DNA from 2 places in the Pseudoalteromonas sp. A757 genome. Region 1 is predicted to be linked to the other one. Evidence: riboswitches for the same ligand, from Rfam matches in the RefSeq annotation. Region 1 holds a riboswitch; the other holds the start of a gene.
The links. Region 1 has a riboswitch for lysine ahead of lysC (lysine-sensitive aspartokinase 3). Riboswitches for the same ligand answer to the same signal wherever they lie in the genome.

Region 1 (11,456 bases):
TATGCTATCGATAAGCATCTTACGAGGGATGACATTGATTTTGAATGCCTGCAAGTTAGAGATACGGTGCTGGCTTATGCCTTTGTTAAAGCTGTTCATCTCTCGGCGTAAGCGGTCTAAGTCTTGACGCAATCCTTTAATAGTTGCGGCCACTTCAGTGAGCGCCACTCGTGCTTGTTTATCGACGGCATCTCGTTCGTTATCTAAGTTATGATACGCGCTGATCAGCTTTTGATACTTAATAGTAACGTCTGACTCGTTTTCAAACTTAGTGATCCCAGCATTGTAGATATGCAAATAGGTATTACGCACATTAACGTCTAAGTTTCTAAGCTCATTACAGTCTTTATTAAACTGGTGGATCACTTCAGAGAGGTTATCAAAATCTAGGTTAATTTCGATTTCGTACGGTGCCAGCTTACCCGAATATAGGTCTAGTGTGTGGTCGATACGTTCTGACTTCACTTGCTTTAGGCGGTCGGCTTGGCGCACCAATAAGTCTTGCTTGCTTTTAATGATAGAGCGGCGGTCTGAAATCGAACCAGCATTACGTTGAATATCATGTAAATATTCGTCAACTTGCTCTCGTTCCATCTCTAGTTGCTCTTTTAGTGCTTGTTGAGCATCGACCGATTGCAACATGGTTTGATATTGCTCAAAGCGCTTCATCGCCGCTTCGGTAGCCATGAGTTCATCATAAAGCGCATCACGTTCTTTTTGCTTTTCAGCGACGTTTGCGGCTACTTCACGCTGCTGTTTTAAGTCGTTAAGCGACTGTTGTAGTGACTCCAGCTGTGCTTGCAATTGGGCTTTGTTCTCACCGCTTTGCATTTGTACTGGACTTAGTTTTTTCAACTTAACGGTAGCACCAGGCACCTTAAGTTCACCGCCTTGAACTGACTTAGATAGCGACTCTAAAAATGCACCAAAGGCAGCTTCGTCAGTGATATCAATTTCACCTTGAGAAGTGGTCGAAAACGATAATAAATCTGGATTCAAGATCCGTGAGATCTCTTCCACTTCTTTTAAAGAAAGATCTTCACGCATACGAGTAAACAGGTTGAACTCAAGGTTCTTGAGTTGCAGTTTTAAACTCTTAATCTGCTTTTGCGTTTCATTGATGCGAAAATCAAGGGTATGGAGACTTTGCCCCTGTGCACTATTAATAGAGAAGGAAAGTTGCTCATATTCCTTTTTCAACAGTGTTAAATTAGTTTTAAGCGTTGCATGATTAGTTAGTTCAAATTCACGCTTTAACGCATGGAAGTCGGTAAACCATTGCTCAATTTGAGTTTGTTTACGCTCAATATCACGAGACTGCTGAACATATAGTTGCTGCTTAGACTCAAATTCACGCTTCTCTGCTTCTATGTCTTCCAGCTGTGTTGCCAACTCTGCAATTTGCTCGTTGTGATAGTTATCATATTCAACCAAAGCTAAATCGAGTTTCGGGGCGTAAGCCGCCAATTTGCCTTTTAATACCGCTTCGTTTTCAAGCATTTTCTCAAGGGCTGAAATTGGCTCCTGCATCGACTCCAGCGCATTCAGCTCACGGCGCGCACGGTTGACCTTATCAAAAGCGCGACGCCAGACTTCATAAAAATCGACTTTCGAGTTCGACATATGACGTTCAAACACTTTGAGCATAAAGCGCTTTACGTCTTGCGCGCCGAGTTTATGCAGATTCAGAATACGACGGAATATTTCTTTGTATACAGGCGCATCTTGGACATTATTCAGTGGGATCATCTTCAGGTTGATATCACCATCAAATGGGGTGGCGCCACCTGTGAGTAGGGCATTAAGCTCTTGTGCTTTTAGCTCTACAGGCTTAAGTTGTTTTTCCTGTAAGTGATTAAATAGCTTAGTGTACTTGATGATACTTTTCCCTTCGGTGTAATCATCAAGATTGAGTTTGCCTTGATAGCAAAAAAACTGATGCGCGTAACCGGCGATTTTACCCAGTCCCGCAACGCCAATGACCACATCGCCGTGGGGGAGGTTGGCTTCAAGCAAAATATAGGATTGATCAGAAGAGAAGTAGAACTTACGCGTTTCTTCTAAATCGTGACCATCCCATTCAGTCAGTCTTAAATCGTTGATAAGTGGAAACTGCAGCGCATTGATCACTGAGCTTTTACCGGTGTTATTCGGAGCGCAGATTGACGCGCTTTTATCCAGAGGAATGACACACTTAGCGTATCCGGCGGTATTTAATAACGCTAGTTTACTTAAGCCGTACAACTGCTCGCTCATAGCTCGTCCTCAATATCATATTGTTCTTCGTTTACTTCCATTAGCGCGTCAATGTAGCGATAAATCGGTGCAAGTAGCATAAAGCCTTGTTCAACCTCACGGGCTAGACCCAATCTCACCATACGTAAAAACACGTCTTTTCTGAGATCTGAGCCCGAAAAAATCTCCAACTGGTCAAAAAGATGCTTATTGAGCTGCACTATGGTTTGCATTAGCTCTAAATCGCAGCTTTCATCAAATAGTACGCGAAGCGGATCTTTACCTTGGTTGGCATAGTGCTCAATCAAAATATAAATGGTTAAGGCAATCGCGCGGGAAATTTTCCCCATATTTGGCGTACTTTCATCGCTTGCCAAATAATAAAAGCCACGGGCATCGTGCTGTAAGTCATGGCCTAAAGCTGAAAATAGCGCTTGATAGCTATCAATTTGCTGATCTAATTCTTGCCAAAGGGTCGTGTCTTGCTCACTGATATGATACCCGCTCACCAGTTTTTTATTGATGGCTTGGAGCTCGTTGAGCATATCTAAGTTAATTGTCGTCATAATGCTAATCTTGTTTTGCTTTGGCACTAAATGGATATAAGGAGAAGGTATGCGATGCGATAGTGATCTTACTCTTTTGTTGCTCTTGGCTAAGTGCCAAGTCAGATTCGTTGATCAGCTTTTGATAAAGAAACAGCATTTCGTCTGCTTCAAGATCAGGGTAGCTATCGCTTAAAAAGCCTAATAGTGCCTGGCGCTTTTTACCGGTTTGTTGAAATCTCGTTTTTACCGAGTTGTAATCTGGAATGTAAGGGCTTTGATAAGCTGGTACATCGTCTTGATCGGGCAGCTGATATTCTTCATGTTCAAACTCAACGAGACTTGCCATATAAGCGACCATGTGACGCTTTTGCCCAAGGTTAAAACGTTGAATGTCAGACACAAATTCTGGTTGAACTGGTGAGAGTAAACGGTCAACGCCGCGCTTTCTAATTTGTCCAAGGACTTTAGAGGCTTGCCGTGTAATGAGTGTATTGCGGCGCAGTTCTTCACGTAACGGCATGAGGAGATCGGCACTGCGGCTTAAGCTTTCTCTACCAATGAGGTGCATATCTAAAATACGTGTTCTGAGCTGCTCCAGCATACGTTTGTCTGCAGCGCCACGGCCTAACTGTTCAATCTCGTCAATTTGCTCACTGACCTGAAGCTCTATTTGATCAAAGCAGCGTTGGAAAGGGCCGTGAATATCGACCATTTCCAGCATAGGTTCGATATATTCGTCAAACGCTTCCAATACCGCTTTATATCTCATGCCAAGAGACAGCGTTGAGGTGTCTGATTTGGCTTGCTCCACGAGGTTCATGATAGCGCTTTCGTTATGCTCGAACAGCTTAACAATTTTACGAACGCGTTCGTCCATAATGCGGCTAAAACGGCGTAGCTCAGAGTAGTCAGCCTCTTCACCGGCTTGTGCGATGCGATTACCTAATCTTTCTAAGTCTTTTACCAGCACCGTGATCTCTTCCGCTAAACCAAGGCTTTCTTCTTGCAAGAGGAAGCTGGCAAAGTCAGCGATTGCACGGTTGATCTCTAACTGTGAGGACTTAGCTAAAGGAATAATAATTTCTTGCTGGAGTAATCGATTGGTTTCTTTATAAATTCGTTCACTCGACCAGCTTGGGTTTTTCTGTTTTAGGATGTTTTGTACATCTTTTAGACTGAAATCAGCGAGCTTAAATCGTTTAAAAAGTAGCTCCAACACATTCCAGTGCTCATTTATCGTATTTAATAATTTTTTAGCTGGGATCATAACTTTCCAAGGTATAGTAGCTAGGCTACATCACAACTTCATCAATTTGTCACAAAATGTTTATCGTACGTAGCATGGGGACTGTGATGGTGCTAGAATCCGCCGCGAAAACGAACCCACCCCTTGTTACATTTAATTACAGGTTGTTTGCGCATTATGGTCACGCCCATTATTCTAACCCTGATCGCCATCGCTTTTATACTCATCGTTATAGAAGATATTATTCACGTAAACAAGGCCAAAACAACGCTTTTTTTTGGCACTTTATGTTGGATTATCGCCTTTATCTCTCCGATTAATGGCCAAAGCCCAGAAATTGTACAAATTGAGCTAGACCACAACATTTTGGAAATCGCAACTTTATGGTTGTTTTTAATGGCTGCAATGACATTTGTTGCCTATTTGAACTCAAAAGGATTCATCCAAAATATTGTTCATCGGATCATGCCAACCCATATTAGCGAACGCAAGCTAATGTTTTTGGTTGGTGCTTTTGCATTCATATTTTCATCCATCTCGGATAATATTACTGCGACGCTTATTTCATTAGCTGTTGTCATGTCTTTGAAACTTGACCCGAAAAAGTTAATAAAATATGCGACGTTAATTATCTTTAGTGTCAATTCGGGCGGCGTATCATTGATCACCGGTGATGTAACCACCTTGATGATATTTTTGGCCGATAAAGTCACGATCCCAGACCTTTTATTGCTGATCATGCCGTCGATGTTGAGTGTATTTGTGTTAGCAGCCATGCTTTCTATTGGTATGAATGAAAAAATTACCTTTGAAAAGGCTGAATTACGCAGAATTGAAAAGACCGATATCACCATTGCGCTCATCTTCTTATCAACCATTTTTGCTACGTTATTCTTAAGCGTGCAATACCATGTACCGCCGATGCTAACTTTCTTATTTGGCTTGTCTTTGATGTTCTTAATGGCGCAATTCTTGATGCGTAAGAAGGACGTCAATAAGAAAATCATCGACTATATCCGTGAAATTGAATACGACACGTTATTGTTCTTTGTGGGTGTGCTGTTATTAGTTGGAGCGTTGAAAGAGGTCGGTGTACTGTCTAAGTTTACCGATTTATACCTGCATCTTGCACCGGAATACGCAAACTACTTGGTCGGTTTAATGAGTGCGGCGGTAGATAACGTGCCTTTGACGGCTGCGCTATTAAAAGCAGACATTACGATGACTCCAGCGCAATGGCTAACCTTTACTTATGCGACTGGCGTTGGTGGCTCTATGCTCATCATTGGTTCTGCAGCGGGGATCATTGCAATGAGTAAGGTTAAAGCCTTAACCTTCTCAAGCTATCTTAAAATGAGTATCTACCTGCTTATCGCTTATACCATTGGATATAGTGGCGCGTATTTCGCGGGTCAGCTTATTTAAGACTAATGGATTTAATTTTTTTACCGCTTTGGGATAAGTTTTTCATAAATAACTTGACACCTAGACGGCTAAAAGATAATTTTCTTACATCGCCCGCATTGATTGCGGGCTTTTATTTTGCTTTTATTCAGATTAACAAAGGCAAAATAAACAGAAGAGGCGCGATGCTTAGGTAGTTAGTGTGAGGTGACGAGACCAATGACCACTAGTGAGGGAAGTATTCGCCGAGGAGAAAAGTTGCTCGTCGCAGCGATTCTTCGGTTTACGAGGCTGAATCCTCGGAACTGTCACCGTATTGGTGGAGAGCTTCTGGCAAAGGTCATTTCAAGCATTCGTCTTTCTAGAAATCCCATGCCGAGTTCTCCTTATAAAATTTGACTGTGGTAACAGTCGAGAGGAGAGAAAATGAATTCGCAGTATGTTGTAGCCAAATTTGGCGGTACCAGTGTCGCTGACTTTGAAGCTATGTCTCGTTGTGCTCATATTGTTCGTGACAACCCAAATGTTCGCGTAGTGGTTGTTAGTGCATGTGCTGGCGTAACCAATCACCTTGTCACGCTCACTCAACAAAAAGAAGATGAAGCCGGGCGTAAAGCAGTTGTGGCAGCGGTAGATAACATACAGCAGGCAATTATTGATCAAGTGTCGTTGGATGCTGATCTTGCTGAGGGTTACAAGCAAACCTTCAGTGAATTTGAAAGCCTTGCGAGTTTACCAGCACTTAGCAGACAGCAATGCGATGAAATGTTGAGTTTTGGCGAGCGTTTTTCTTCTTATTTGTTTACCCAAATACTACGTAATAACCAGGTTCAGGCGTCGCGCTTTGATGTTCGCAAGGTACTTAAAACAGATAATCAATTTGGTAAAGCGAATCCGAATGTCGCAGCGACGCGTGAAGCTGCGCAAACCAATTTGGTCGCGCTACTTGGCGATACAGTGCAAGTGACACAAGGGTTTATTGGTAGTGACCAATACGGTCAGACGACTACGCTTGGTCGTGGCGGTTCTGACTATAGCGCTGCACTGTTGGCTGAGGCAATTGATGCGTCAAGTGTACACATTTGGACCGATGTTGTTGGTATTTTTAGTACTGATCCGCGTTTGTGCGCAAAGGCTAGACCAATTCCTCGTTTGAGTTTTGATGAAGCGGCAGAAATGGCGACATTTGGTGCTAAGGTGTTACATCCCGCAACTATATTGCCAGCGAGTCGTAAAGGTATTTCAGTATTTGTTGGTTCAAGTCGTGACCCGCAAGCGGGCGGCACTTGGATTGAAAAAGAGAAAACGGCGCAAGCAGGCATTCGCGCTGTGACACAACGTAAAAACCAAATACTATTGACGCTAAAGAGCCCAGAAATGCTCCTTGCTAGTGGCTTTTTGGCTCGTATCTTCACCATTTTAAGTAATTACAATATATCGGTTGACTTAGTAACGACTTCGGAAATTAGTGTCGCGCTCACACTAGATAATGCGCCGAATGCTTCACGGCCAGAGTTAGAACAAGCTTGTTTGGATGAACTTGGCGAGTTTTGTCATGTGACTGTCGAAAATAATCTTACTTTGGTGGCCATGATCGGCTCTGAAATTCAGTTGAAGAAGTGCCAACTTAACCTGATGGATGTGTTGTCAGAGTTTAATATTCGACTAATATGCCATGGTGCGAGCAAGCACAACTTGTGCTTTTTGGTTGAACAACATGAGTCAGATCAGGTTGTACAGTCAATTCATGCAAAATTACTAGAGGTCGCGTAAGTAACTCCGTTGCTTGTGTTGCACTAATAAAAAAGTTGCATTATTGAGTTTGGGGTGGCACTTTGTTGATAACGTTTAGGGTTTGTTGACCTTTAAGTTTGTTTATCCCTAGGAGTGCCATCATGAATTATAAAGACGTCTACGAGTTTTGGTTTGTTGAATGCACAGAAGTTGACTGGTGGAAGAAGTCTGCGGACTTTGATCGCATAATAAAAAATCGCTTCGGTATTTTGCACCAAATGGCGCATCAAGGTGAGCTTTCGAGTTGGAGAGCGACACCACTTGGCGCGCTGTGCGAAATCATTATCTTAGATCAGTTTTCACGGAATATATTCAGAGACACTCCAGAGGCATTTGCCAGTGACCCTCTGGCGCTATGCCTCACTCAGCATGCCATTGAAAAGGGCTATCACCGCCAGCTAAACGACACTGAATTGATGTTTTTATACCTACCCATGATGCATAGTGAAAGTCGCATCATCCATCGCGCTGCAGATCATTATTTTCGTGACCTGCCTAATTATGATTTTGAAGTCGCGCATAAAAAAATTATCGATAGATTTGGTCGTTATCCCCATCGAAATGAAATACTCAATCGTGATTCAACAGAAGAAGAAATGGACTTTCTAGAGACCCCCAACTCGAGTTTCTAAGGTGTACCGAGAACCTCTCGCATTTTCAGCGGAAGTACGTATAATCGGCCGTCTACAAAAATAATGATTGATTACAGACATGGCTCATACGCGCGATGGATTTCAAAGCCGACTTGGCTTTGTGTTGGCAGCAGCAGGTGCGGCTGTTGGACTTGGCAACATTTGGGGATTTCCCACACAAGCTGCAAATCACGGTGGCGGTGCATTTTTACTGGTTTATTTTGCGGTGATTTTCTTACTCGCATTGCCTGCTCTTTACACCGAATTGTATTTAGGCCATCAGGCACAAGCAAATCCAGTCAAAGCACTTAAAACAGCCTGGCGTGAGCGCAATCCGAAAATAGGTGCTGCAGCGGGGTATATCGGCCTTGCTGGCGCTATCGTGATGCTAAGCTTTTACTCCATTGTGGCTGGATGGATGCTATCTCATGCACTTGATCCTCTTGCGCAAATGGCTGAATTAGATGTCGCACACCAGTTTCTGAGCGGTGACTCGATGCTTAGAAACTTTATCTTTACACCACTGATGTTAATTTTGACTGCGAGCATTATTCTCAAAGGGGTAAAGTCAGGCATAGAAGCCTGGTCGCGCAGACTTATGCCGTTGTTACTGGTATTACTGCTTTGCCTTATTGGTTATATGGCGACATTAGACGGCGCAGCAGAAGGGTTTAGAACGTATTTAGTTCCGGACTTTTCAAAAATTAGCGATCCTGATTTGATCATCGCGGCGATGGGGCAAGCGTTCTTTTCGTTGTCGTTAGGTGTGGGCTGCATGATGATTTATGGCTCGTACTTAAAACCGAATGAAAATCTACCTAAGCTTACATTTAGTGTTGCAATGCTAGATACCAGTGTCGCATTTTTGGCCGGTTTACTTATTATCCCTGCAATATTCGTTGCGCAGCAAAATGGTGTTCAAGTATTTCAAGACGGCAAATTAATCGGTGAAGGCCGGTTGATTTTTGCCATTTTACCTGAGCTATTTGCTAATATGGGTGAAGTGGGGCTATTAGTAAGCCTGACTTTCTTTGTACTTATGTCGATTGCGTCAGTAACTTCTACCATTTCTTCAACAGAAATTCCGGTATCTTTCTTAGTGGAAAATCATGGCTTTAAACGTAAACAAGCGACTTGGTTGGTTACGCTAGTTATCTTTTTAGCATCAAGCACGATTATTCTAAACTTTGATTGGCTGTTCGAGTTGGTGATCAGTCTATTCACGCAATATCAGCTACCATTGATGGGACTGTTCTACTTTATTACTATTGGTTGGGTTTGGAAGCGCGGTAATCAGCTCCACTTAGAATCCCGTGGTGCACATTACTGGTTTGCTCAGTACGTTAGATTTGTTTGCCCAATCTTAATGACCGCGGTATTTATTAACGTAGCACTGGCAAAGTAGTGGTCATTTATTTTCAAAAACGGGAAGCATAGGCTTCCCGTTTTTATTTTGATAACAAGACTCAGAAATCACGAGGGGAAACGAACTCCCCAGCTTGAATGCTCTCGTAAGTTCGTTGCGCCAATGAATCTAAGTTGGCTAAATCTTTTCCCATTGAAGCCAGTTGGTTTGTCACTGGAATAATATCGATATCTTCAACCCCAGAAAGTTGAGCCACTCTGGCAAAAGTATATGCGTGCTTATACTTTTCGTGTTTGTAAAAGATACTGACCAAAGATGAATAGACTTCTGGGTTAGGGGTATGGCCTCTCTTGTTTAGCTCTAATACACGGTAGAGAATATCGACGGTTTTATCGTCATCTACTTTGGCGTAAAACTCTGCGAGGAATAGCTGAATTTCGGGATCGTTTTGAACTCTAGGGTCATCCTGCATGTTCAGTAGCTTGTTCATTGCTGTGCTATCACTGTTACGAGACCAATGATAATAAAGTAGGCCTGGGTGATTACTGCCTTTTGTTTCATTGTAAATACGTGTCATTTCTTTTAGTGCAGTGAGATGACCTTCCACTCGTGAAGTGGTTTTTTCCTTTAACTTGATGTGCTCAATTTTGGCGGCGCGAGAAACACATAGGTTGTAGCTTTCTAAATTCTGCAACAAGTCATATTTGTTTTCGTCCGTCGGTGACTTGTATTCGTGATAGCGCGCGTAGATTAGCAACGCACGTTCGTCTTTACAGTGACTGTCTTTATTTAAGTCTTCACAAAAACCAGGCGTTTCGCTACACACTTGGTTCAAGGTTAGGGTGTCGTCGCAACCAGCAAGTAGTAACGCTGCAAAAACTAGCGACTTTTTAAACGCCATAGTTTGACCTCAATGATTTTTTATAATTATAGGGGGTTACGCCCGAATAAACAGGGTAGAGCTAATAGTTTATCAGTTTAACGCAATGAATTGTTCGGTAACAGTGGAGAATCACGGCAGTTTAAATTAGAATAGCCGTGCCCATTCGGGCTATCCGTTCAAAGAAAATTGTTTATTAGGCAGAAAAAATGACCTTATCTCACGAGCAAGAATATCAAAACAGCTGGCAAGAGCGTCAAGATTATGCAGAAAGCATGCAACCCCTAATCGGTCGTCTATACCGTAATAAAGGCGTTGAAATCTCTGTATACGGTCGTCCTCTTGTAAGCGCAAGCACCATTGATGTTATCAAAGCACACAAAACAGTAGCACGCTTTGAAGAGCGCAAACTACGTCTTCGTGAAAGCTTTCCATTCTTAGAAGTGATCAGCAAAATGGAATTGGCACCGGGTCGTGTTGACCTTGGTAAGCTAGCTTATGCCTACATTTATAAAAATGCAGGTGAAGGCCGCTCAATCGAAGAGTTTTTAAATGCAGAACTTGCAGAATTACTAAACCAAGGCGCACGTCCAGAACCTCGTGACGTTGTTCTTTATGGTTTTGGTCGCATTGGCCGTTTATTAGCACGCCTACTTATCGAACGTGGCGGCTCTCACGCTGATTTACGCCTACGTGCAATTGTTGTTCGCGGTGGTCGCGATGGTGATCTTGAAAAACGTGCAAGCCTTTTACGCCGTGACTCAATTCATGGTCCTTTCAATGGTTCAATCACAGTAGACCATGAGAAAGGTGCGATTAAAGCAAACGGTAACTACATTCAAGTTATCTACGCAAACTCACCTGAAGAAGTGGATTACACAAAATACGGTATTGAAAATGCGCTTATCGTAGACAATACAGGTGTTTGGAAAGATGAAGATGGTTTAGGTAAACACCTTAAATCAATCGGTGCGTCTAAAGTGCTACTTACAGCGCCTGCTAAAGGCGACATCAAAAACATCGTTTATGGTGTTAACAACGCAGACATTCAATCTGAAGACAAAATTGTATCTGCAGCAAGCTGTACAACTAACGCAATCACACCGGTATTAAAAGCACTTAACGACAAGTTTGGTATTAAGAACGGTCACGTTGAGACGGTTCACTCTTACACTAATGACCAAAATTTGATCGACAACTACCACAAAGCCGAGCGTCGTGGTCGTAGTGCAGCACTAAACATGGTTATCACGTCAACAGGTGCTGCGAAAGCGGTTGCTAAAGCACTGCCAGAGCTTGCTGGTAAACTAACTGGTAACGCAATCCGTGTACCAACACCAAACGTATCAAT
Region 2 (11,456 bases), on a different contig from region 1:
TTGAGCATGATTACCCGCAGAAGCGGTATACACCCGCGATCCTTTCGGCAACTGGCGGAGCTTGTTATACGCACCGCGCAATTTGAAAGAATAGACCGGCTGTTGGTCCTCTCTTTTCAGCCAAATTTGGTTACCAAGCTGGGCTGACATTTGCTCTAATTGATTCACTTGCGTAATCTCGACGAGCGGTGCCACATTCGCCTGAATAATGGCTCTAAAGTAATCAAGCTCTTGGGAAACCATCGCTAGCCTAACTCCTCTAGTTTTTGTAAGTCACGTACCGCGCCTTTGTCTGCACTCGTTGCAAGCAGTGCATAAGCTTTTAGCGCGGGACTCACATAACGTTCTCTGTTAACTGGTTTGTACGCGTCTTTACCTCGGGCTAGTTGCTTTTCATGGCGCAGCGCCAACTCGGTGTCGTCCAGTTTAACGTCAATACTGCGGTTATAGATGTCGATAGCGACAACATCGCCGTTTTCAACCAGCGCCAGATTGCCACCACTGGCAGCCTCTGGTGACGCATGGCCAATAGAAAGTCCTGAAGTACCGCCAGAAAAACGACCATCGGTAAGTAAAGCGCAGTCTTTATCTAGCCCCATCGATTTAAGATAGCTAGTTGGGTACAGCATTTCTTGCATACCTGGACCACCTTTAGGCCCTTCGTAGCGAATGATCACTACATCACCTTTCTTAACTTGACCACCCAGTATTCCCTCGACGGCATCGTCTTGAGATTCAAATACTACAGCAGGCCCTGTAAAGCGCAGCATTTCATCGGCCACCCCGGCACTTTTCACGATACAACCATCAGGCGCTAAGTTACCTTTCAATACTGCAAGGCCGCCATCTTGCCTAAAGGCATGCTCAATGGAGCGAATACAGCCGCCTTCACGGTCTAAATCGAGCTCATCCCAGCGATACTCTTGGCTCATAGCTTGGGTGGTGCGGATCCCTGCAGGCCCCGCACGATAGAAAGTTTGTGCCCGTTCGTTATCACGGTCTGCGGCATTCCAGCGCGCGATAACTTCACCTAGATTTCCGCCAGCCACATGCCCTACCGACAAGTCTAATTTATCGCCTCTGGCCAGCTCGTTAAGGATGGCCATAATGCCGCCAGCACGGTGAACATCTTCAATGTGATACTGTTGTGTTGCCGGAGCAACTTTACATAAAAAGGGTGTACTACGAGATAAGCGGTCTATGTCATTCATATCAAAATCGACAAAGCCCTCTTGTGCTGCCGCCAATAAATGCAGTACGGTATTGGATGAACCGCCCATCGCGATATCTAATGTCATGGCGTTCATAAATGCGGCTTGGTTAGCAATGTTGCGTGGCAGCACTTGCTCATTGTCTTTACCATAGTACTCATCACATAAAGCCATGATGCGCTTTGCTGCGCCTAAATACAGCTGTTGGCGGTCTTTGTGTGTCGCTAGTGTTGTACCGTTACCAGGCAAGGCTAAGCCCAGCGCTTCTAAAAGACAGTTCATGGAATTGGCAGTAAACATGCCTGAACACGAACCACAAGTAGGACAAGCAGAGCGCTCTACTTGCTCAGAGTCTTCATCACTCACCGTCGGATCTGCACCTTTCACCATAGCGTCGACAAGATCCAACTTTAAATCGATATCCGCTAAACGGGTTTTTCCCGCTTCCATCGGGCCGCCGGAAACAAAGATCACCGGAATATTCAACCGCAGTGCCGCAAGTAGCATACCAGGGGTGATCTTGTCGCAGTTAGAAATACAGACCATAGCATCGGCACAATGAGCGTTAACCATGTACTCTACCGAATCAGCAATTAAGTCTCGAGACGGAAGCGAGTAAAGCATACCGCCGTGACCCATGGCGATACCATCATCAATAGCAATAGTATTAAATTCGCGAGGTACGCCGCCTGCTTCTGTTATCGCATCAGCCATCAATGCGCTAAGTTGATTGAGGTGAACATGACCCGGAACAAATTGGGTATATGAATTCACGACCGCAACGATCGGTTTATGGAAGTCACTGTCCGTCATTCCTGTTGCTCGCCACAATGCACGAGCGCCCGCGCGTTGCCTGCCCTCAGTAGTTGTCTTGCTCCGTAATTTAGCCATGTTTCACCTTTTTCTCGGTCATGCCGAGTTCCTCATTCCCACAATTTACAATACTTTTTTGTTCGGGGCGCTTGGCCCCGAGACCAATAAAATTATTCGTTTACGTACTCTAACCAGCCATTTTCATCATCAGCTTGACCTTTAACCAAAGCGAAATATGCCTGCTGTAACTCTTCCGTAATTGGACCTCTACCACCATTACCCACCGTAATTTTATCTACGCTGCGAACAGGTACTACTTCCGCTGCGGTACCAACCATAAAGAACTCATCAGCAAGATAAAGCGCTTCGCGAGCGATCGGCTCTTCACGTACTTCATAACCGCGTTTTTTCGCCAAATGGATGATAGTGTCGCGCGTAAGACCAGGTAGAATACAAGCTGTGGTTGGCGGGGTGTAAAGCACGCCTTTTTTCACAACGAATAAGTTCTCACCAGCACCTTCGCTCAGATAACCATTAACATCAAGCGCGATCCCTTCGACATAACCATTACGCTTCGCCTCACCTGAAATAAGCTGTGAAGATAAATAGTTACCACCCGCTTTAGCCGCTGTAGGCATGGTGTTTGGTGCAAGGCGGCTCCAAGAAGAAACACACACATCAACACCTTGCGCTAAGCCTTCTTCACCAAGGTACGCCCCCCATTCCATCGCAGCGACAGTCATGTCTGCACGGTGTGATTTCGGATTTAAACCAAGGCCTACATGACCCAAAAATGCAAATGGACGAAGGTAAGCATTGGTAAAGTCATTTGCACGGATCGTCTCTTTACACGCTGCAATTACTTCCTCTTGGGTAAAAGGAATTTCCATACGGTAGATCTTCGCAGAATCAAAGAGGCGCTGAATATGATCGGTTAAGCGGAAAACAGCTGGACCATTTGGCGTATCGTAAGCACGGATCCCTTCAAAAACTGAGCTGCCATAATGTAAAGCATGACTAAGCACATGAGTGGTCGCTTGAAAATAAGGAACCATTTCACCGTTATGCCAAATTACTTCTGATGTTTGTGTCATTGTTAACTACCTTAATTCTTCTAAATTGCCTGTTTCTGTAGTGTATGCAAGTCAACCGCTTGCACTTCTACTAGCTTACTCAGTTGTGAGGTTAATAAATAGATAGGTTTGTCACTATCTACCGTCATTTTGACGTGGAATAAGTCATCTTGACCTTGTAATTCCAAATTCGTTAAGCGAAATCCGCGATGTCTGGCTACGCGTAAAAAGCGCTCCACTGCGATGCTCTGTTGTTTTACTGCAACGGTTAAATGGTGTTTCATGAAAGGCTCTCCGTCATCATTTCATCATTGGCAGCACCAGGTGGAACAAGCGGCCATACGTTTTCTTTATCGTCGATACAAGCATGTAAAATATAGGGCCCTTGCGCATTCACTATGGCGTCAACGGCATCATCTACTTGGTTTGCATGAGTAATTGTCTGTCCAGGAATACCGAACACGGCAGCCAATGAGACAAAATCAGGATTGTCTGATAGGTCGGTTTCACTGTAACGACCGTCAAAAAAGAGTTGCTGCCACTGCCTCACCATGCCCAGCCTTTGGTTGTCTAATATCAATATCTTAACGGGCAGGTTATTACGGCGGATGGTTGCCAACTCTTGAATATTCATCATGATGGAGCCATCGCCAGATACCGTGATCACAGTGTTATCTGGACGTGCTATCTGTGCACCGATTGCAGCTGGTAAGCCAAATCCCATCGTGCCTGCACCACCACTACTTAAGTGATTGCTTGGATGACTGAATTTCATGTGCTGCGCTACCCACATTTGATGTTGGCCTACATCGCAGCAAACTACCGCTGTATTGGGTAGCTTTTGGCTCAGTTGATTTAACAAATACGGTGCAAATACTTTTTCGCCAGGGTAGTCATAACGCCACGCATGTTGACGTTGCAGTGCTTCGATGGTCTCTAGCCATTCGCTATTCGTAACCACGCACTCAAGTTGCGGCAATGACTGTTTTAAGTCTGCAATAAGCGAAGCGGCTGCGGGTTTTCGTTTACCCACTTCTGCAGGGTCGATATCTAAATGGATCACCTTTGCCCCTGCAGCAAACTTTGCCAAATTCCCCGTTACACGGTCATCAAATCGCGCCCCGATACATACCAACAAGTCACATTGCTGAACCGCCAGGTTCGCCGCTTGAGTACCGTGCATACCTAGCATTCCTAAGTCATAATCATAATCTGGCGTTACGCTGCCCAAAGCTTTTAGCGTCGATACGGCCGGCATATGGGTTTTTTCTAAAAATTGCATCAGCTGTGACTGTGCATCAGCGCTTTGCACGCCACCGCCAATGTAAGCAACCGGTCGTTTAGCGTCACATAATAGTTGATTGGCTTTTGCTACTTCAGTTTGCGAAACCTTCGGCTGTTCGTCTTGTGGCGCAGCAAAAGGATGAAAAGGTACTTTAGCTAACTGGATATCTTTAGGAATATCGACCAACACCGGACCGGGTCGCCCAGACTGCGCTAAGTACATGGCTTCTTGTAATACTTCAGCCAAGTCTTCCGCTCGCTCAACCATGTAGCTGTGCTTTGTACACGACAAAGACATGCCCAGTACATCCACCTCTTGAAAGGCATCCGAACCGATAGCAGCGGTCGGCACTTGCCCAGTGATAGCCAGTAGCGGAACTGAATCCATCATGGCATCAGCAAGTGCGGTGATAAGATTTGTAGCGCCAGGTCCAGATGTGGCAAAACAAACCCCAAGCTTACCTGTACTGCGAGCATACCCAACAGCAGCAAAACCAGCACCTTGCTCATGGCGAGTCAAGTAGTGCTTAACTGGCGCGCCATACAAAGCGTCATAAATGGGCATGATGGCACCACCAGGATAACCAAATACGTGTTTAACGCCTTGCTCTTCTAGCACCTTGATAACAAGTTGTGCGCCGGTTGTTGAATTGCTCATGATCTGCTCTCAGTTGCCTTTTTTATGCCCTAAAACGAAAACGCCCCCCGAACCTTTTGGTGCGGGGGGCGCTTATGCTGATACTTTTCTTACAGCACTAACTAGCCCCCGCGGTAATAATAATCACCACGTTGATAATCACGACTAGTAGAGTTGCTGTTAGTAACATTGCTTGAATTCCGTAAATTTAAACTTGGCAATCATCCAGTGTAAGTACTGCGCTGCCTCTTTTTCTATTAATACCGCGCCTTGCACACTTAAGTCAATACAAAAAACTATGCTATTTAAAATTAAAAACCTGAGTTTAACGCATAAAAAAACCAAATAACCACAATTTATAGAATCAAAACAACCACACATTTTAAAATGCGAATTTTCTATTGGTTCAGCTTCGATATAACGAAAAATTTACTTTCTCGATTTGCCTATATGAAATTTTTTCTACCGCCTACACGTACTTCATTTTTTAGTGACATTCACATTTCGATATCGCAGACTGACCCTTTACAACCAATTTGGATCATTACTATGGTTAAAGTATTTTCACCATTGTTATTTGTTTATCTTTGCTTAAGCTTTTTCAGTAATCTCGCCAACGCAGAAGTTGGCCTATGGAAAATAGAAAAAAACAACAAAACGTCGTACTTATTTGGTACCGTGCACGTCGGTGACAAACATATGCAAGGTTTACCGACCAAGGTAAAAAGCGCCATTGCGAGCAGTGATAGGGTCATGGTTGAAGTGAACTTAGAGGCACTTTCTCCATTTGCAATCCAACAGCGCTCAATGCCATTTATGTTGTTAAAAAGCAACCAAACACTAAAAGACCAACTCTCTGCAGAAGTCTATCAGAAACTACAAGATTACTTTTCCAAAAAGCAAATAGATATCGCCTTATTTGAACGCTACAAGCCATGGGCTGTTATGATAACTATGCTACAACTGGAATATCAAAAACTTGGATTTACCGATACCAATGGCATCGATAAACAAGTAATAGCCTATGCAAACGAAAAGAAGATCCCAATTGGTGAATTTGAAACCTTAGAATATCAGCTTGAAATGTTCAGTCAGCTGAGTATTCATAGTGACGCTATGCTCAAGGAAACATTTGCACAGATGTCAGATTTGAATACCTACTTCTTGGATTTAGTTTCCGCATGGCGAAGCGGCGATTTAGAAAAGTTATCCCATTACTATCAGGTAAGCTTTGCGGATGATAAGTACGGCAAATTAGCTGAACAATTGATGATCATTGAGCGCAACAATAACTGGATCGAAATGCTAAAAAAACAACTCCCTAATGAATCAACATTTATTGCCGTTGGTGCATTACATCTCGTTGAAAAATATGGCCTTGTTGAGCAGCTTAAAAATAATGGCTACTCAGTCACCCGGCTATAACGCTCAGCACTAACTTACCAAAAGGTAAGTAGTTTACTTTATGGGCGTGGAAAACAGGTACTTCCATCAACACGCCCTAAAAAATAAAAATCTTTTTAAACCTTTTCATTGTTATTTGCGACTTACCTTTCAAACACTCTCGTTGAAGGTAAAAAATAATGAAAAAATTAGCGTTAGTTGTAGCATTAACTGCTGTGGCAATCACTGCACAAGCACAAGAGTCAAAAACCATTACAGCCTCATTTCCAAGTAATAACCTAGCCGAGTTGGAAGTGGATATTGCCGTGGGCAAAATCGACCTACAAACCTACAATGGCAACACCATAGAGGTCGACATTTTGGTTGAACCGAAAGAATCAGACAGTTGGTTTGGTAAACCAGATGTGAGTGAGGCCACCCTGACCAGCGACACATCTGGGGACAAATTATCACTCGAGATCAAGTCTGATGATTACGAACTATCTTGGCAAGTTAAGGTACCGGTCAGTCTGGCCTTAGATGTAGAGGTTGGTGTTGGCAGAATTGATATTCAAGATCTTAATAATTCTGCTGATTTAGAGGTAGGCGTAGGGAAAATAAAGATTGAGACTACCGCCAGCGACTTCAAAAAGGTGTCGTTAGATTCAGGTGTTGGTAAAACGAAAATGTCAGGTTTTGGCAACGTAGAAACCTCCGAAAAAAGTATGATTGGTTCAACAACAGACTATCGTGGTCAGGGTCCGTATTCTATCGATGCAGAAGTCGGTGTAGGAAATATCCGGTTAAGACGAGACTAAGTCTCCACACTCGTCCAATAACAACGTCACTTTGTTATGCAGCACATCAGGCTGCAACGGCTTATACAAATGAGCCGTTGCCCCAAGTGCATAAATTTTATCCAAATCCTCTACATTAGTATTTGCTGTAACAACCAGAATAGGAACGATTGGATCTAGCGCTCTTATACGCTGAGTGGCTTCAAAGCCACTCATTACTGGCATATTTAAATCCATTAGCACAATATCGAACTTACCCACTTCATATACTTCAAGGGCATGCCCACCGTGTTCAACATGCGTTACTCGTTTAGCTACGGGCTGAAGCATTTTTTCAATCACGCGAGCATTTAGTAAATTATCTTCCACCAATAAAATATGAGCTGACACCTGCTCCGCCTTACGAGCAGGTGCTTGTTGACTGTCAATTTCAATGGGGACTCTCAGAGTTGCTCTCGTGCCAGCAGGCTCTTTCGCAATAAAATCTAATCGGCCGCCAAGCGCTGATGAAAGTAATTGGCAACGCTTAAGCCCTAATTGCGTGCCTTGAAAGTGCTCGCTATGCATAGATTCTCGTAACAGCTGATAGTCAAACCCAGGTCCAGTATCTTCAACTACAAACTCTAAAAATGACACATTTTCATCCACAATGAGATCTGCAAACACCTGAATACTGCCATATTCGGTAAACTTAGTTGCATTATTGACCAATTCACTGATTAACCAACTAACACGCTTACCGTCACAGTAACAAGTCACATCTAACTCGTTACTTAACGCCAGATTAAAAGCGAGAGATTTCTTGTGTGCGGTTAATTGAAAGGCAATACAGGCTGACTTTATTAGTGCGCGCAACGCGACCCGATGGCGCTCAATTACAACCTCTTGCTCGGAAAGGTTATTAAAGTCTTGAACGGAATAAAGTAATACGTCCAATTGATTTGCTGCATTTTTCACATGTTGTAATTGCTGAGAATCTTTATTATTTAGGTATTCATCCAGATACCCCTGAATGGCCTGCAATGGCGTTCTTAGCTCGTGACTGACACGCGCTAAAAATCGTGATTTTGAGTGTAATGCATCGTCGGCAAGCTTTCTTGCCGCCTCTAATTTGTCAAGTGCTTCAGCTATTTCTCGCGCCATTGGGCGAAATATAAACTTGGCTTCGATAAGCAATAGCAACAGTCCAAGCAGCCAAATTAACAGCTCTATTTTCCTCACCATCTCTGTTTTACTTCGCGCGTGCTGCTCGAACAGTGTAACGGCATTATCAAGATTTGGAAGTAAGTGCTGAGATGCGATAAAAATTTGCGCCACTAATTGAGGAGCTGGTTGCTGTAATTGTGACCTTGCCAAGGTAATAAAAGCTTTACTCTGAACATCTAACTGCACAGGTCCTTGATAGTAAAATACTTCGAGGGCTTCATTTAAATAAACCGCCTCACCACGCTCTATTTTGGTTAAAAAGTCATGATTACTCTCAAATTTGTCAATCGCTTGGCGCAGTGCTTCACTATCTCTTTTATCCTCTTGTGCACTAAAAAGTGCGATACGCTGAGACAACATCCGCTGCATACCTGCAATATTAATTACCCGTGCGTCTTGGCTCTGTTGATACAGTAGATACTGCATTACCCCCATCGCCATCGATAACAAAATAGCCATAGCTAATAATGCCCCGATATAACGATTTTTAACTTTATTTATTAACGACATATTTTTGTTTTTCATCTCATAGCGTTGTCTCAGCCGCAATCTTAAGTGTAGTTAACAATCGCATTATTTACAGCCCAATACTTGACACCTAGACGGCCAAAATGTTTCAATGCGCGCTCACCCTATTTAGATAGTTTGATGCTACGGCGTCAAACTGAGGGCTGGAAGAGGTGCGTTATTCAGGTAACTAAGTGAAGGAGAGCAAACTCCGTTGCAGCTTAGTGAGGGGAATACACGCCGAGAAATTGAGTACTTTTTGCTAATACTCGTTTCGGGCGACTGGGCTGAATCCCAGCGACTGTCACCAACATACTTGGTGGAGAGCTTCTGGTCTTAGAAAAATAAGGCCATTGGCTGCCTTATCCTTTTTAAGTCCATTGCTCTTCGAATTTTAACGGTTCGAAGTTTGGACACCCTCCTAACTCCGAACATGATTTAAGTTCGGTAGAGATGAAATCACAATTCAACTTATCTGACTATCCACTGTGGACGGCCTTAGTAACACCTTTTGATGCTGAAAATCAGGTTGATTTTCACGTGTTAACGGCGCTTGTACGCGATCAAGAGCGGGCTCGTAACGGCATTCTTTTACTTGGCAGTACCGGCGAAGGCTTGGCGCTCACCCAGCAAGAGCAGCAACAAATCGTTGAGTTTGTTTGCCAGCTCGCGCCAAGCGTACCACTCATGATTGCCGTTGGCGGCAGTAATCTTGAGCAGCAGGTACAGTGGGTGCGCTTCTGTAATACGCAGCCCATTCATGCACTTTTGCTTGGCTCACCAATCTACGCAAAGCCCGGCAAAGTCGGTCTGGCACATTGGTTTAGCACACTACTTGATGAAAGTCACAATCCTTGCATGCTCTACAACGTACCTGGTCGCAGTGCCGTTGCTATCGCTCCTGAACTACTCGGCGAGCTAGCTTGCCACCCTAATCTGTGGGCACTAAAAGAAGCCAGTGGTGATATTGCCACCTTTGAAGCATTTCGTCAGGCAGCGCCTGATGTCGCAATCTATAGCGGCGAAGATGGCTTAATGCCCTACTTTGCACAAGCTGGTGCAACGGGTCTAGTGTCTGTCGCAGCAAACGCATGGCCGCAGCAAACCGCGGAATTTGTAAGGCGCTCGTTAAGCGGCACTTCTCCTAATTTATTTACCATCTGGTCAGAAGCTGCAAATAGCTTATTTGCAGTGGCAAATCCTATTCCGGTCAAAGTGTTAATGCATTTACAGGGCAAGCTCACAAGTCCTAACTTGCGCCCGCCACTGACACATTTAGAACTCACCCATACCGATGCGATCACTCGCGCGAACGAAACGATTTTATCTTGGAACTAAGGCAGTAAATATGAGCTGGTTAACTCTACTAAACGATTTAGAAAATGGCACAGTACGTGCTGCAACACAGGATGAGCAAGGCCATTGGCATGCTAACGTAGAAGTCAAACAAGGGATCCTTGAGGCATTTAGAAATGGCGTAAATACGGAATTCCCAGGTGGATTTGTTGATAAGGATAACTTAGCACCACGCGGATTTGCTGCCCAAGATGGCGTTCGTATGGTTCCTGGCGGAAGCAGTGTAAGACGTGGCGCTTACGTCGCAGCGGGCACAATCATTATGCCACCGGCTTATGTCAACATTGGTGCCTATATTGATTCAGGTACTATGGTAGATAGTCATGCGTTGGTTGGTTCTTGCGCGCAAATTGGTAAAAATGTCCACCTTAGCGCAGCGGTGCAAGTGGGTGGTGTATTAGAACCAGTTGGAGCAAGCCCTGTTGTTGTTGAAGACGATGCCTTTATTGGTGCCGGCTGTGTATTGGTTGAAGGAGTTGTTGTTAAACGCGGTGCCGTATTAGCACCGGGTGTGCGCCTTTCAGCAAGTATTCCTGTCTATGACTGCGTGAACGAGCGCTTACTTGACAAAGGTGAAGCCATCCCTGAAAACGCGATAGTGATCCCGGGCTCCCGTCCAGCCTCAAGTGAGTGGGCACGAAAGCAAGAACTAAGTATGTCATGCGCACTTATCGTAAAATACCGTGATGAACAAAGTGATGCATCACTGGCGCTGGAAGAGGTTTTACGCTAATGACTTGGTTGAGCACGTCACAGCGAACCGCAGCTGAGGCATTGATCCAGCAACAGGACACGCCTCTCTTTTGCTACGATTTAGATAAGCTAAGTGCGCATGTTAAGCCCTTAGTTGATCAGCAAATCGTTAGGCTTTGGTATGCCGTAAAAGCGAATCCGCTATCACATATCATTCAAACCCTAGATGACGCTGGGTTTAACTTTGATGTGGCATCTAGCGGCGAGCTTGATCAGGTGTTATCTCAAGGGATCGCACCTGAGCGCGTGCTCAACACCGGCCCTGCCAAATCACTTAAGCAGATCCGTCATTTTGCAACACAAGGCGTACGTATTTTCGTGGCTGAAAGTCACAATCAAGTACGCTGGTTAAATCAAGTAGCCGAAGAGTTTGAGCTTCAATTTGAAGTTTTACTGCGGGTGCAGTTACGCTTTGATAAAGCAGAGCACAATCCAC

Region 2: it holds a riboswitch for lysine, as region 1 does, so the genes downstream of both, dapA (4-hydroxy-tetrahydrodipicolinate synthase) here and lysC (lysine-sensitive aspartokinase 3) in region 1, are expected to answer to the same signal.

What each region holds. Positions count from the first base shown of each region.
Region 1 covers NZ_QNQN01000063.1:8,161-19,616, forward strand. The annotation lists gene DRB05_RS06815 (ATPase) at 1-2,256, opposite strand, end outside; gene DRB05_RS06820 (hypothetical protein) at 2,253-2,801, opposite strand; gene DRB05_RS06825 (hypothetical protein) at 2,806-4,050, opposite strand; gene nhaD (sodium:proton antiporter NhaD) at 4,207-5,454, shown strand; lysine riboswitch at 5,601-5,771, shown strand; gene lysC (lysine-sensitive aspartokinase 3) at 5,860-7,206, shown strand; gene DRB05_RS06840 (DUF924 family protein) at 7,329-7,859, shown strand; gene DRB05_RS06845 (sodium-dependent transporter) at 7,939-9,264, shown strand; gene DRB05_RS06850 (DUF2989 domain-containing protein) at 9,326-10,126, opposite strand; gene DRB05_RS06855 (glyceraldehyde-3-phosphate dehydrogenase) at 10,315-11,456, shown strand, end outside.
Region 2 covers NZ_QNQN01000058.1:73,297-84,752, forward strand. The annotation lists gene ilvA (threonine ammonia-lyase, biosynthetic) at 1-243, opposite strand, end outside; gene ilvD (dihydroxy-acid dehydratase) at 246-2,102, opposite strand; gene DRB05_RS04470 (branched-chain amino acid transaminase) at 2,195-3,118, opposite strand; gene ilvM (acetolactate synthase 2 small subunit) at 3,139-3,381, opposite strand; gene ilvG (acetolactate synthase 2 catalytic subunit) at 3,378-5,039, opposite strand; gene DRB05_RS04490 (TraB/GumN family protein) at 5,568-6,443, shown strand; gene DRB05_RS04495 (hypothetical protein) at 6,602-7,219, shown strand; gene DRB05_RS04500 (response regulator) at 7,205-8,914, opposite strand; lysine riboswitch at 9,072-9,249, shown strand; gene dapA (4-hydroxy-tetrahydrodipicolinate synthase) at 9,365-10,249, shown strand; gene DRB05_RS04510 (2,3,4,5-tetrahydropyridine-2,6-dicarboxylate N-succinyltransferase) at 10,260-11,000, shown strand; gene DRB05_RS04515 (PLP-dependent decarboxylase) at 11,000-11,456, shown strand, end outside.